One region of the Bradyrhizobium sp. USDA 4369 genome, then DNA from elsewhere that is predicted to be linked to it. Evidence: predicted binding sites of a transcription regulator. Region 1 holds the regulator's gene; each other region holds the start of a gene.

Evidence for each region. The regulator LexA, encoded in region 1, represses DNA repair genes until DNA is damaged. The targets are predictions, from matches to a motif close to TGTTCNNNNTGTGTTCNG.
Region 2: a site for LexA is predicted at 1,288-1,305, ahead of ACVIJ6_RS03915 (ribonuclease T2 family protein). Genes of this name have one in related genera too.
Region 3: a site for LexA is predicted at 2,012-2,029, ahead of ACVIJ6_RS28890 (single-stranded DNA-binding protein). Genes of this name have one in related genera too.

Annotation. Positions count from the first base shown of each region.
Region 1 covers NZ_JBSRYH010000001.1:6,232,284-6,235,557, forward strand. Annotated here, with positions in the region: gene ACVIJ6_RS28300 (hypothetical protein) at 281-721, opposite strand; gene lexA (transcriptional repressor LexA) at 1,103-1,801, opposite strand; gene ACVIJ6_RS28310 (molybdopterin molybdotransferase MoeA) at 2,003-3,211, opposite strand.
Region 2 covers NZ_JBSRYH010000001.1:824,302-827,575, reverse strand. Annotated here, with positions in the region: gene ACVIJ6_RS03920 (23S rRNA (adenine(2030)-N(6))-methyltransferase RlmJ) at 1-423, opposite strand, end outside; gene ACVIJ6_RS03915 (ribonuclease T2 family protein) at 546-1,247, opposite strand; gene ACVIJ6_RS03910 (hypothetical protein) at 1,384-1,848, opposite strand; gene ACVIJ6_RS03905 (hypothetical protein) at 2,019-2,339, shown strand; gene ACVIJ6_RS03900 (DUF3617 domain-containing protein) at 2,421-2,966, shown strand; gene ACVIJ6_RS03895 (ATP-binding protein) at 3,039-3,274, opposite strand, start outside.
Region 3 covers NZ_JBSRYH010000001.1:6,355,578-6,358,851, reverse strand. Annotated here, with positions in the region: gene gyrA (DNA gyrase subunit A) at 1-762, opposite strand, end outside; gene ACVIJ6_RS28895 (hypothetical protein) at 1,106-1,273, shown strand; gene ACVIJ6_RS28890 (single-stranded DNA-binding protein) at 1,353-1,853, opposite strand; gene ACVIJ6_RS28885 (outer membrane protein) at 2,323-3,075, shown strand; gene ACVIJ6_RS28880 (outer membrane protein) at 3,269-3,274, shown strand, end outside.

The sequences.
Region 1 (3,274 bases):
TTCACCCACGCAATCATCTCAAATGGAACGCCAACATCATGAGACGCTCCGCAGACTCACAAGATGCCCGCCGAGCGCCCCATGTTCGTTACCAGATATTCGTTACCAGAGACCGCCAAGCGGCGGCCGCCGGTTGTTGCCAAAACCCAAAACGAGGAGCTGCCGCGCCGCGTCGGTGCGATCCGTAGAACAGACTTGGCGAATCCAGACCCGGCGAATCCAGACGCGCCTAACGAGGGTGGACTTGCCAAGGAAACGCAGCGGGGGCCGAGCAGTACGATCAGGTGATGCTGATACGGCGAATCGTCGGGCTCTCTGTCGCCGGAAGCTCCTCCGCAACATCCGGGCGTCGATCGGCTGATGGCTTGGTGACCGGCAGCTGCAGCACGGTCACGCGCTGGCCCTCGCACAGCTGGGTCACAAGCACATGGCGCCCGTCGGCGAACTCGACAGCGTCGTGATGGCGATCGGGAATGTGCTTCTCGATGGTGTTGAACTTGGCCACGCGCTCTCGGATCGTGCGGGTCCACAGCCAGCGGCTGTCGTAGCGGACGTCCTCGGCGAACGCGAGCTCGGTGCCGGGGAGCATGCAGACCGCGACGTTGGGCTCGCTTTCCAAGGCGAAGCCACGGGTCGCGGTGCCGCGGAAAGTCGTCGATATCAGCGTCTCGCCGACCTTGGCGGGACGGGAGGCAACGGCATGGAGGCTGTAGTCACACATCGGATCGCTCCTCGTTCAGAGATAGCCGACCCACGCTCCCCCCGGACAGGCGCAGGCCTCTATCAGAGTGGACATCAAGGAGGATGTTAGCGCGCGCTTCGCGGCATTTCTGCGCTGATCTGCACGGCCTCTGCCTGCGCGCGATCACAAGCGTTTGAGCACGCGTTCGAGTCTACCGCGTTGCACATCATGAGGTGCATTGGCAGAGGGCGTGATTGCTTGCCGCCAGCGGCCGCTGTCGCGCGACGCACCGCTTCAAGAGGCGGCCGCCGCATCGTCCCGATGGCGGAGCTCACTCACGCCACCGGTCAGTGCTGAGGTTCGCTGATGGTGATGACCGCTGAGCTTGTCGGCGTCCGTATCCGCGCAGCGTCTCCGCGATCAGTATTTGCGATAGAGGCCAACCAGCTTGCCCTGGATCTTCACCCGGTTGGGCGGCAGGATGCGCACCTCGTAAGCGGTGTTGGCGGGCTCCAGCGCGATCGAGGCGCCGCGGCGCCGGAAGCGCTTCAGCGTCGCTTCCTCGTCGTCGATCAGCGCCACCACGATGTCGCCGGTGTCGGCGGTCTCGTTGCGCTGGATCAGCGCCATGTCGCCGTCGAGGATACCGGCATCGACCATCGAATCGCCGCGCACTTCGAGGGCGTAATGATCGCCATTGCCGAGCATGTCGGCGGGAACGCTGATCGTATGGCTGCGGGTCTGCAGCGCCTCGATCGGGGTACCGGCGGCAATCCGGCCCATGACCGGCACCGCGACGGGCCGCTCGCCGTCGTCGAGCGCGGGCGTGGAGGTTCTCACCTTGCCGAGATTCCCCTCGATGACCGACGGCGTGAAACCGCGGCGGTTGCTGGCCGCCTGCGACAGCTCCGGAAGCTTGATCACCTCGATCGCGCGGGCGCGATTGGGCAACCGACGGATGAAGCCGCGCTCCTCCAGCGCCGTGATCAAGCGATGGATACCGGACTTCGAGCGCAGGTCGAGCGCATCTTTCATCTCGTCGAAGGACGGCGGCACTCCGGCTTCTTTGAGCCGTTCATTGATGAACCGCAGAAGTTCGTACTGTTTGCGCGTCAGCATCTCGACCTGGTCCCCAGTTGGTGTCGTCCGAGTCCCGTGCCGTGCTCCGACGACCAGCGTTCGAGAGCGAAGGGGAATCGGACGATCGCGTTCGCCCGCAACATACTAAAAACAAATCATGAACGGACACTATATGTTCGATGTGTGTTCCGCAATCCCAAAAATATGGTGAACGGACCGGGATTTGCCGGGGAAATCGGCTCAGAGCGGCAGGCGCAGGATCTCGCATGGGCTTCCGGCCGGTGCCCTCGGCGCGAACGCCGGGCGGATCACCAGCGCCTGCGACAGCGCGAGATTCCCGAGCAGCGAGGAATCCTGCTGCGTCACGGGGGTTGCGATCAGCATGCCGTCGGCGCGCTTGTCGAGCTGTGCCCGCAGATAGTCCTCACGCGAATCGTTGGCGCCGAGGTCGCGGCCGAGCAGGGCGGTCTCGCGCGGCAGCTGCGCCTCCCGGCCGATCAGGCTGCGAATCAGCGGCACCAGAAACAGGATCGCGCAGACATAGGACGACACCGGATTGCCCGGCAGACCAATGACGCGCATGCCGGCGAGGCGGCCGTGCATCATCGGCTTGCCCGGGCGCATCGCGATCTTCCAGAACGCCATCTCGACACCCTCGGCCTCGAGCGCCTGCTTGACCAGGTCATGATCGCCGACCGATGCGCCGCCGGTCGTGACGAGAATGTCGGCCGCGGCCTCGCGCGCGCGGCGAATGCCGGCGACGGTCGCTTCGAGCGTATCGGCGGCAATGCCGAGATCGATGGCTTCGGCGCCTTCACTGCGTACCAGCGCGCGCAGCGCGTAGCCGTTGGAATAGACGATCTGGCCGGGCCCGGGCGAGGATCCGGGCATCACCAGTTCGTCGCCGGTCGCGAGCAGCGCCACCTTCGGCCGCCGCCGCACCGGCAGCATCGGATGGTTCATGCTGGCGGCGAGCGACAGATCGCGGTCGCTGAGACAGCGCCCGGCCTGCAGCAGCACCATGCCCTGGTGGAAGTCCACGCCGGCGGGTCGGATGTGCCGGCCCTTGATCGCCGGCTCCGTGATCACGACGTGGCCATCCTCGGCGATCGTGTCCTCCTGGATCACGACTGCATCGGCCCCCTCCGGCACCACGCCGCCGGTGAAGATGCGGGCGGTTTCGCCGGGCCCCACGACGCGGTCGAACGGCCGTCCCGCCGCGACCTCGCCGATGACTTTCAATCGCACCTTGGGCTTGTCGGCGTCGGCCGCGCGCAGGGCATAGCCGTCCATCGCCGACATCGCCTCAGGCGGCTGGGTCCGCAGCGCCGCGAGGTCGCGGGCGAGCACTCGGTGAAACGCGGCGTCCAGCCCCACCATCTCCTCGGCCAGGGGCTCGGCGCCGGCGAGCACCGCAGACAACGCATCGGACACCGGCATCAGGGCCATGGAACTTCCTTCGGACGGAGACGGGGGACGACTCGAAAGTGTCGCCTTCTAACCGAACGCACA
Region 2 (3,274 bases), 5.4 Mb from region 1:
GACGCGGGCCTGCGTGTCGCGGCGCAGCGCATCGATTAGCTGCTTGCGCGGGATCGGCGCCAGCTCGCACAGGGTCATACGGTCTTGCGGCCGCAGCAGCGCGCGGGCGATCAGCGGCGAGCCCGGATAGGCGACGAGCTCGCCGGGCGTATTGAAGGATCTGACGATGTCGAGATAGGGTGCGACCAGCGCATAGGCTTGGTCCGACAGCCGCGCCTGCAGCAGCCGCGCGATGCCGGTGAGGAATTCGCCGCTGCGCGTGGCCTCGTCGCCGGTGAGATCATACAGGCCGGCGCCGGCATGGGTGTCGATGACACGAAACGCGGCCGGCTTCTCCTGGAGGTAGACCAGGATGCGGGTCAGCACGATGTGCTTGATGACGTCGGCAAAGCCGCCGGCGTGAAAGGCATGTCGGTAATTCATGCCGCAGCAGTTACGCCGTTCCGGATGAAAAGGGTACCCCGGCGATGCGCCCGCCGCGCACAGCGAGCAGGGCGCGGCCGGGAATGCAGCTGTGCCGCCCTCCGGCCGTCGCCCGGCGACTGCTACCCGCCGCGCACCGGCGGCATGTTGACCTCGTCGCGGCGGCAGGCCTGGCGATCGACTTCATCGCAGTTGCGGAATTCCAGATTCTTCGACAGGCAGATCCGCACCTCGCTCAACCGGGTGCGGTTGCAGGTCACGGCAATGGCCGAACTGGTGAGCTTGGGATTGGCCTTGATGAAGGCCTCCTCGATCGCGGTGGGGGTGACCGTCTTGGCCTGCGACAAATCGAGGAATTCCTCCGGGATCTTGATCGCGGCGCGCGCCTTGCGGATGGCTTCGAAATAGGCCTTCGCAGACAGGCCGGCGCAGGTGCCGTGCTTGTCCCACTCGTTGTAGATCAGTCCCGGCGCCGGCATCAGATCGAGCATCGAGGTCATGATGTTGCGCGGCAGGCGCGGCGCCGGCTGCTCGCAATATTCGGGATAGCCATTTTCATATTGCGGCCACAGCCCATGCACGACGAACGAATAGGGCCGTCCGCTGCATTGCTGGGAGCGGCTGCCGCGGCCGCCGCGCTCTTCGGCCTCGGCGCAGAACGAGGGCGACCAGGAGAGCGACAGCACGTAGAAATCGAACGCGCCCGGCGCGTTCTGGCGGCGGTCCTGGGCGCCGGCCGGCCCGGCCCCGAGGGCGCAGAGCAACGCGATACAGGCGGCCGTTCTGAACAGCAGGGCAGCGGGTCGGCGCAGGCATTCGAACATGGCTAACTCCCCGGAGAATTCCAGGAACTTAGCAGTCGTCCGGAACATTTCAAGAACAAAGATGACACTGCTCGCGGCCGGCATTGTCACCGGTGCGAAAGCTGCCGATCAACAAGCCGCAGGTGGCGAGTGTGGATCAGGGCTTGGCGGCGCGGCAGGCTGGATTGAAGGCCCAGTTGCGGTCAAGGCCGACGACGCAGAATTCGACGCCCTGGTCGTAGCCGGCGAAGCCGCCATCCTCGATGATCGAGTAGTTGACGGTCCGCACCTTGCCGTCGCTGACCATCACGCTGCCGGTGCAGAACCGGCGCGGAATGTTGTCGGACTGCCAGGGGCGGAAGGCGATCTCGCGGACATTGGCGACGCCGGTGATCGTCAGCGTCGAATTCCAGAAGGTGCTTTCCTTCTCCTGGAACCGCGACACGATCGTCGGAATGGCTGCCTCGCAGGGCGCGACGCGGCCTTCATATTTCGGGCCGGACAGCCAGAAGTTCATCTCCAGCGGATTGGCGGCCTTGGCGGGAGCGGACGCGGCGAGCGTTGCCAGCAGCGCGCCACAAACCGCGCCGAACGTCTTGAAAGCTGAGCTGAAGTCGCGCATGGGCCGTCCGCAAAGGCTGGATCCGAGGGAGGAGACCGTGCCGCGACCGCCACAGCAGGTCAAGTGCAACGCGGCAACACTCCACGATTAGTCCTGTTAACCGCAGGCCGGTGTTCTTTTCTTGGCCGGACATGACCTTTAGGATGACGCGCCAGCGCAAGGAGAATGCAATGCGGATGCTGAAGGGCGGGATCGTGAAGGCCCGAATCGGAACGACGGCCGGCCTGATGGCCGCCATGGTGGTGCTGGCGGTCGCGCCGGCCCACGCCGATTGGGTGCCGCCGATCAAGGGCAACGACATCGGCGGCATCATTGCCTATCCGGTGGCGCAGACCGCCGACGCCCGCCAGATCGCGGCTGATCACTGCGCCTCCTACGGCAAGGTCGCGAAATTCCTCGCGGTCGATGCGCGTTATGGCGGCTATGTGTCCTTCGCCTGCCGCTGGGTGCCTTACGGTTCGGCGCAGCGGCCCTTGCGGACGCTGTACTGAACCGAATCGAGGCCTGACTAAACTAACGCCATGATTCGGCGTCATCGGTCCGCCGATCGACATCAAAGCCGGAACACAATCATGACACGTCAGCGCCTCGTCCTCGGAGTTCTTTGTTGCGGCCTTTTGTGCGGGACGGCGGGCGTCGCTTTTGCCCTCGACCTGCCGGTGCGCAAGCCGGGCCTGTGGGAGCTTAAGATGCTCAGTTCCGGCGGCCAGACGCCGGAGGCGACGATGCAGCACTGCACCGACGAGACCACCGACAAGGAGATGAACAGCTTCGCTTCGCCGATGGCGCAGCAGGTCTGCTCCAAGCAGGACATCCAGAAGACGGCGACCGGCTACGTCACCGATTCGGTGTGCAATTTCGGCGGCATCAATACGACGTCGCATGCCGACATCACCGGCGACTTCAACTCTGCCTACACGGTGAAGACGATGTCGCGGGTCACTGGCGGCGCCGCCGGCACGGGTGTCAAGGACACCGCGATGACGATCGAGGCCAAGTGGCTCGGGGCCTGCAAGCCCGGCCAGAAGCCCGGCGACATCGTCATGCCCGGCGGCATGAAGATGAACATCAAGGACATGGGCAAGCTCAAGAACCTGATCCCGGGCGCGAAGCAGTAGCGCGGAAGATGGATCGCCGCACCTGTCGGCGAGTTACGAGCGGGCTGCTCCGCCGGCAGCGCGCTCCTTCACTCAAACCGGGATCCGCACGCTCGCCCGCAGTCCCCCCATCGGGCTGTCGCCGAGCGTGATGTCGCCGCCGTGGGAGCGCGCGATGTCGCGGGCAATGGCGAGACCCAATCCGGTGCCGCCTTCGTCCTGGTTGCGCGCGTCGTCCAGGCGCAGGAACGGCTTGAACACCTCTTCGCGCATCTCGGCCGGAATGCCCGGACCGTCATCATCGACCGTGATGGTGAGATAACGGTGGT
Region 3 (3,274 bases), 120 kb from region 1:
GCCGCGCATCATGATCGAGCCGCGGCCGAGATGATAGGCGCTGCGGATGCCGGCCCGGCCGAGAATGATGCCGCCGGTCGGAAAGTCCGGGCCTGGAATGATCTGGGTGAGTTCGTCGATCGAGATCGCAGGATTGTCGATCAGCGCGACGCAGGCGTCGATCACCTCGGAGAGATTGTGCGGCGGGATGTTGGTGGCCATGCCCACGGCGATGCCGCCGGCACCGTTGACCAGCAGATTCGGGAACTTGGCCGGAAGAACCGACGGCTCCTTGTCGGAATTGTCGTAGTTGGCCTGGAAATCGACAGTGTCCTTGTCGATGTCGTCGAGCAGGGGGATCGCCGACTTGGCGAGCTTCGCCTCGGTGTATCGATAGGCCGCAGGCGGATCGCCGTCGACCGAACCGAAATTGCCCTGGCCGTCGATCAACGGCACGCGCATCGAGAAGTCCTGCGCCATGCGCACCATGGCGTCGTAGATCGACTGGTCGCCATGCGGATGGTATTTACCGATGACGTCACCGACCACGCGCGCGGACTTGACGTATTTCTTGTCGGGCGTGTGCCCCTGCTCGTACATCGAATACAGGATGCGCCGGTGCACCGGCTTCAGGCCGTCGCGCGCATCCGGCAACGCTCGCGACACGATCACGCTCATGGCGTAATCGAGATAGGAGCGTTTCATCTCATCGAGGATCGAAACGGGACGAATGTCGGAAGGTCCGCCCGGCTCGCCGGGCTTCTCATCTTCTTGATCGGACAAAGGGGATACCGGTCGGTTTTGACACGCGAAAATCGCGTGGAATCATATAGCGCATCGCCGCGCCGCAGGCCACCCCCCGGCGCTCCAGCCCGAAGGATTTTTTTGTCGCATTTCCAGTTACTTAACGAGGACACCGCGCCTCGCTTGGGAGCCGGCCGCAGGCGCCCTTGATATCGTCTTGCCGCAGCCGCGATTCACGTGCTCCGCGCGGCTCGACGACCGACCGCGAAACGTCCGACGTGAAGCTGATCCATCTCGCCCGACACGAAATCCGCGATCAGATCCGGCAAGCTGTCAGACCTGTGCGACCTGCTCGGCCAAACCGTTGTGGTCCAGTTGGACTATGGCTCTTGATCGTCTCGCTGAACTCCGAACCGGCGCTCAAGACGCCACCGATTGGATCAGTGCCTACGGCGAGGCTGACCAGCGCGACCGCGGCTTAGAGATCGACGGGTCCGACGACGAGGCGATCGAGGTCACGACGGCCCGCGCCGATCTGGCGAGCGCCTGAGCGTCCGCTCCCCAATTCAAAGGTGACGGACGCCCTGCCACCGCGATCGGCGGCAGGGTGCATTCCTGGGAGCGCGACCTCAGAACGGAATGTCGTCGTCCATGTCGCTGTTGCGGCTGCCACCGCCGGCCGAAGCCACCGCGCGGCGCGGGGGCGCCATCGACGGGCCGCTGCTGCCGAAATCGCCGCCGCCCATATCGTCGGCGAAATTGCCGCCGCCACCACCGCCGCGGCCATCGAGCATCGTCAGCGTCGAGTTGAAGCCCTGCAGCACGACCTCGGTCGAGTACTTCTCGACTCCGCTCTGGTCGGTCCATTTGCGGGTCTGCAGCGCGCCCTCGATGTAAACCTTGGCGCCCTTCTTCAGATATTGCTCGGCAACCTTGCAGAGACCTTCGTTGAAGATCACCACGCGGTGCCACTCGGTCTTTTCCTTGCGCTCGCCCGTTCCCTTGTCGCGCCACGTTTCCGACGTCGCGATGCTCAGATTGGCGATCGGCCGACCGTCCTGCGTGCGGCGGATCTCCGGGTCCTTCCCGAGATTGCCGACCAGAATCACCTTGTTCACGCTACCCGCCATCACACTCTCCCGCGGTTATCTCATCACTGGGCCGGTCATCCCACCGGCCTCCCGGTGCAGGCTGGCGCGCCCGTCCTCTCGGCGCGGACCCTATACGGTTGCCGCGCCAGCCACCCATTTTCTCGTCGCTTATCCACATATAGCAGGAGAACCGTCATTGTTCCAGTTTTGTTCGCACCGACTCGTTACAACCTTGCGTCGAGTTCCATGGAACCTAATGGAACCCCGAGTTCCCCGAATGGAACCTCTTAAAAGTTCCCTAAATCACGAAAAAGTAATTAACTTTCATTAGGTTATATCGCCTCACATCCTCCTCGCCTGTGGCTTTTGGGAGACGGTATCCAGGGTTGAATCGCGTATATTTGCGGATGGATTGAGGCCGCAAGCGCGGTCGCACCAATTCGCAAAAGTGCGCCTCCGGGGACGAATTGGAGGCGCCGAACCCGGGAGAGTTGGGATGAGACTTCGGATGAAGAGAGTTTTTCTTGGAGCCGTCAGTCTGATGGTTTTGGGCGCCCTGGCGCCCGCGGGAGCCGCCGATCTTGCCGCCCGGCCCTACACCAAGGCGCCGATGGCGGCGCCCGCTCCGCTTCCGACCTGGGCCGGCTTCTACATCGGCCTGCAAGGCGGCGGCGGCTGGGGCCGGAGCGATGAGACCTTCTTCGGCGCGCCGAACGGCGTCGGCTTTGCCGGCACGCAGCGCTACGACATCAATGGCGGTTTCGCCGGCGGCGTGATCGGCTACAATTGGCAGGTCGACAACATCGTGTTCGGCCTCGAGGGCGACTACCACTGGGCCGACATCAACGGCCGCTCGGGTGTCATCACCGCGGGCGCCGGCGACAGCTACTTCACCAAGCTTCGTGGCTTCGGCGACATCAAGGGCCGGCTCGGCTGGGCTGCGGGTCCGGCGCTGTTCTTCGTCAGCGGCGGTGCCGCGGTCGGCGATCTGCAGCACCGCTATGATCCGGGCCTGTTCGGCCCCGCCTTCGGCGCGGCGCAGAGCGACTGGCGCTGGGGTTGGACGATCGGCGCGGGCGCCGAATACATGTTCGCTCCGAACTGGTCGGCGAAGGTCGAGTACAACTATCTCGACTTTGGCAAGAGCACGCTCCAGTACACGCCGGTGGCGGCCAACCGCTCCGAGTGGAGCGATACGGTTCACACCGTCAAAGCGGGCATCTCCTACCACTTCGGCGGTCCGGGCGTGTCGCGCTACTGATCACACGCTCGAATTGAATACGACCAAAGGCCGGCCATGCGCCGGCCTTTTTTTGTGTGCCATAACCAGCACTTGCTGAGCCGTTGTGTCATTTGGGTGACGGCTTTTTCCGATCAGAGCAGCTATCAAGGTTTGGCGGGTGGGCGTTGGTGAGAGCGTGCGTGCGGGCGTCGGACGAGGTTTGGGGACTGCGATGAGA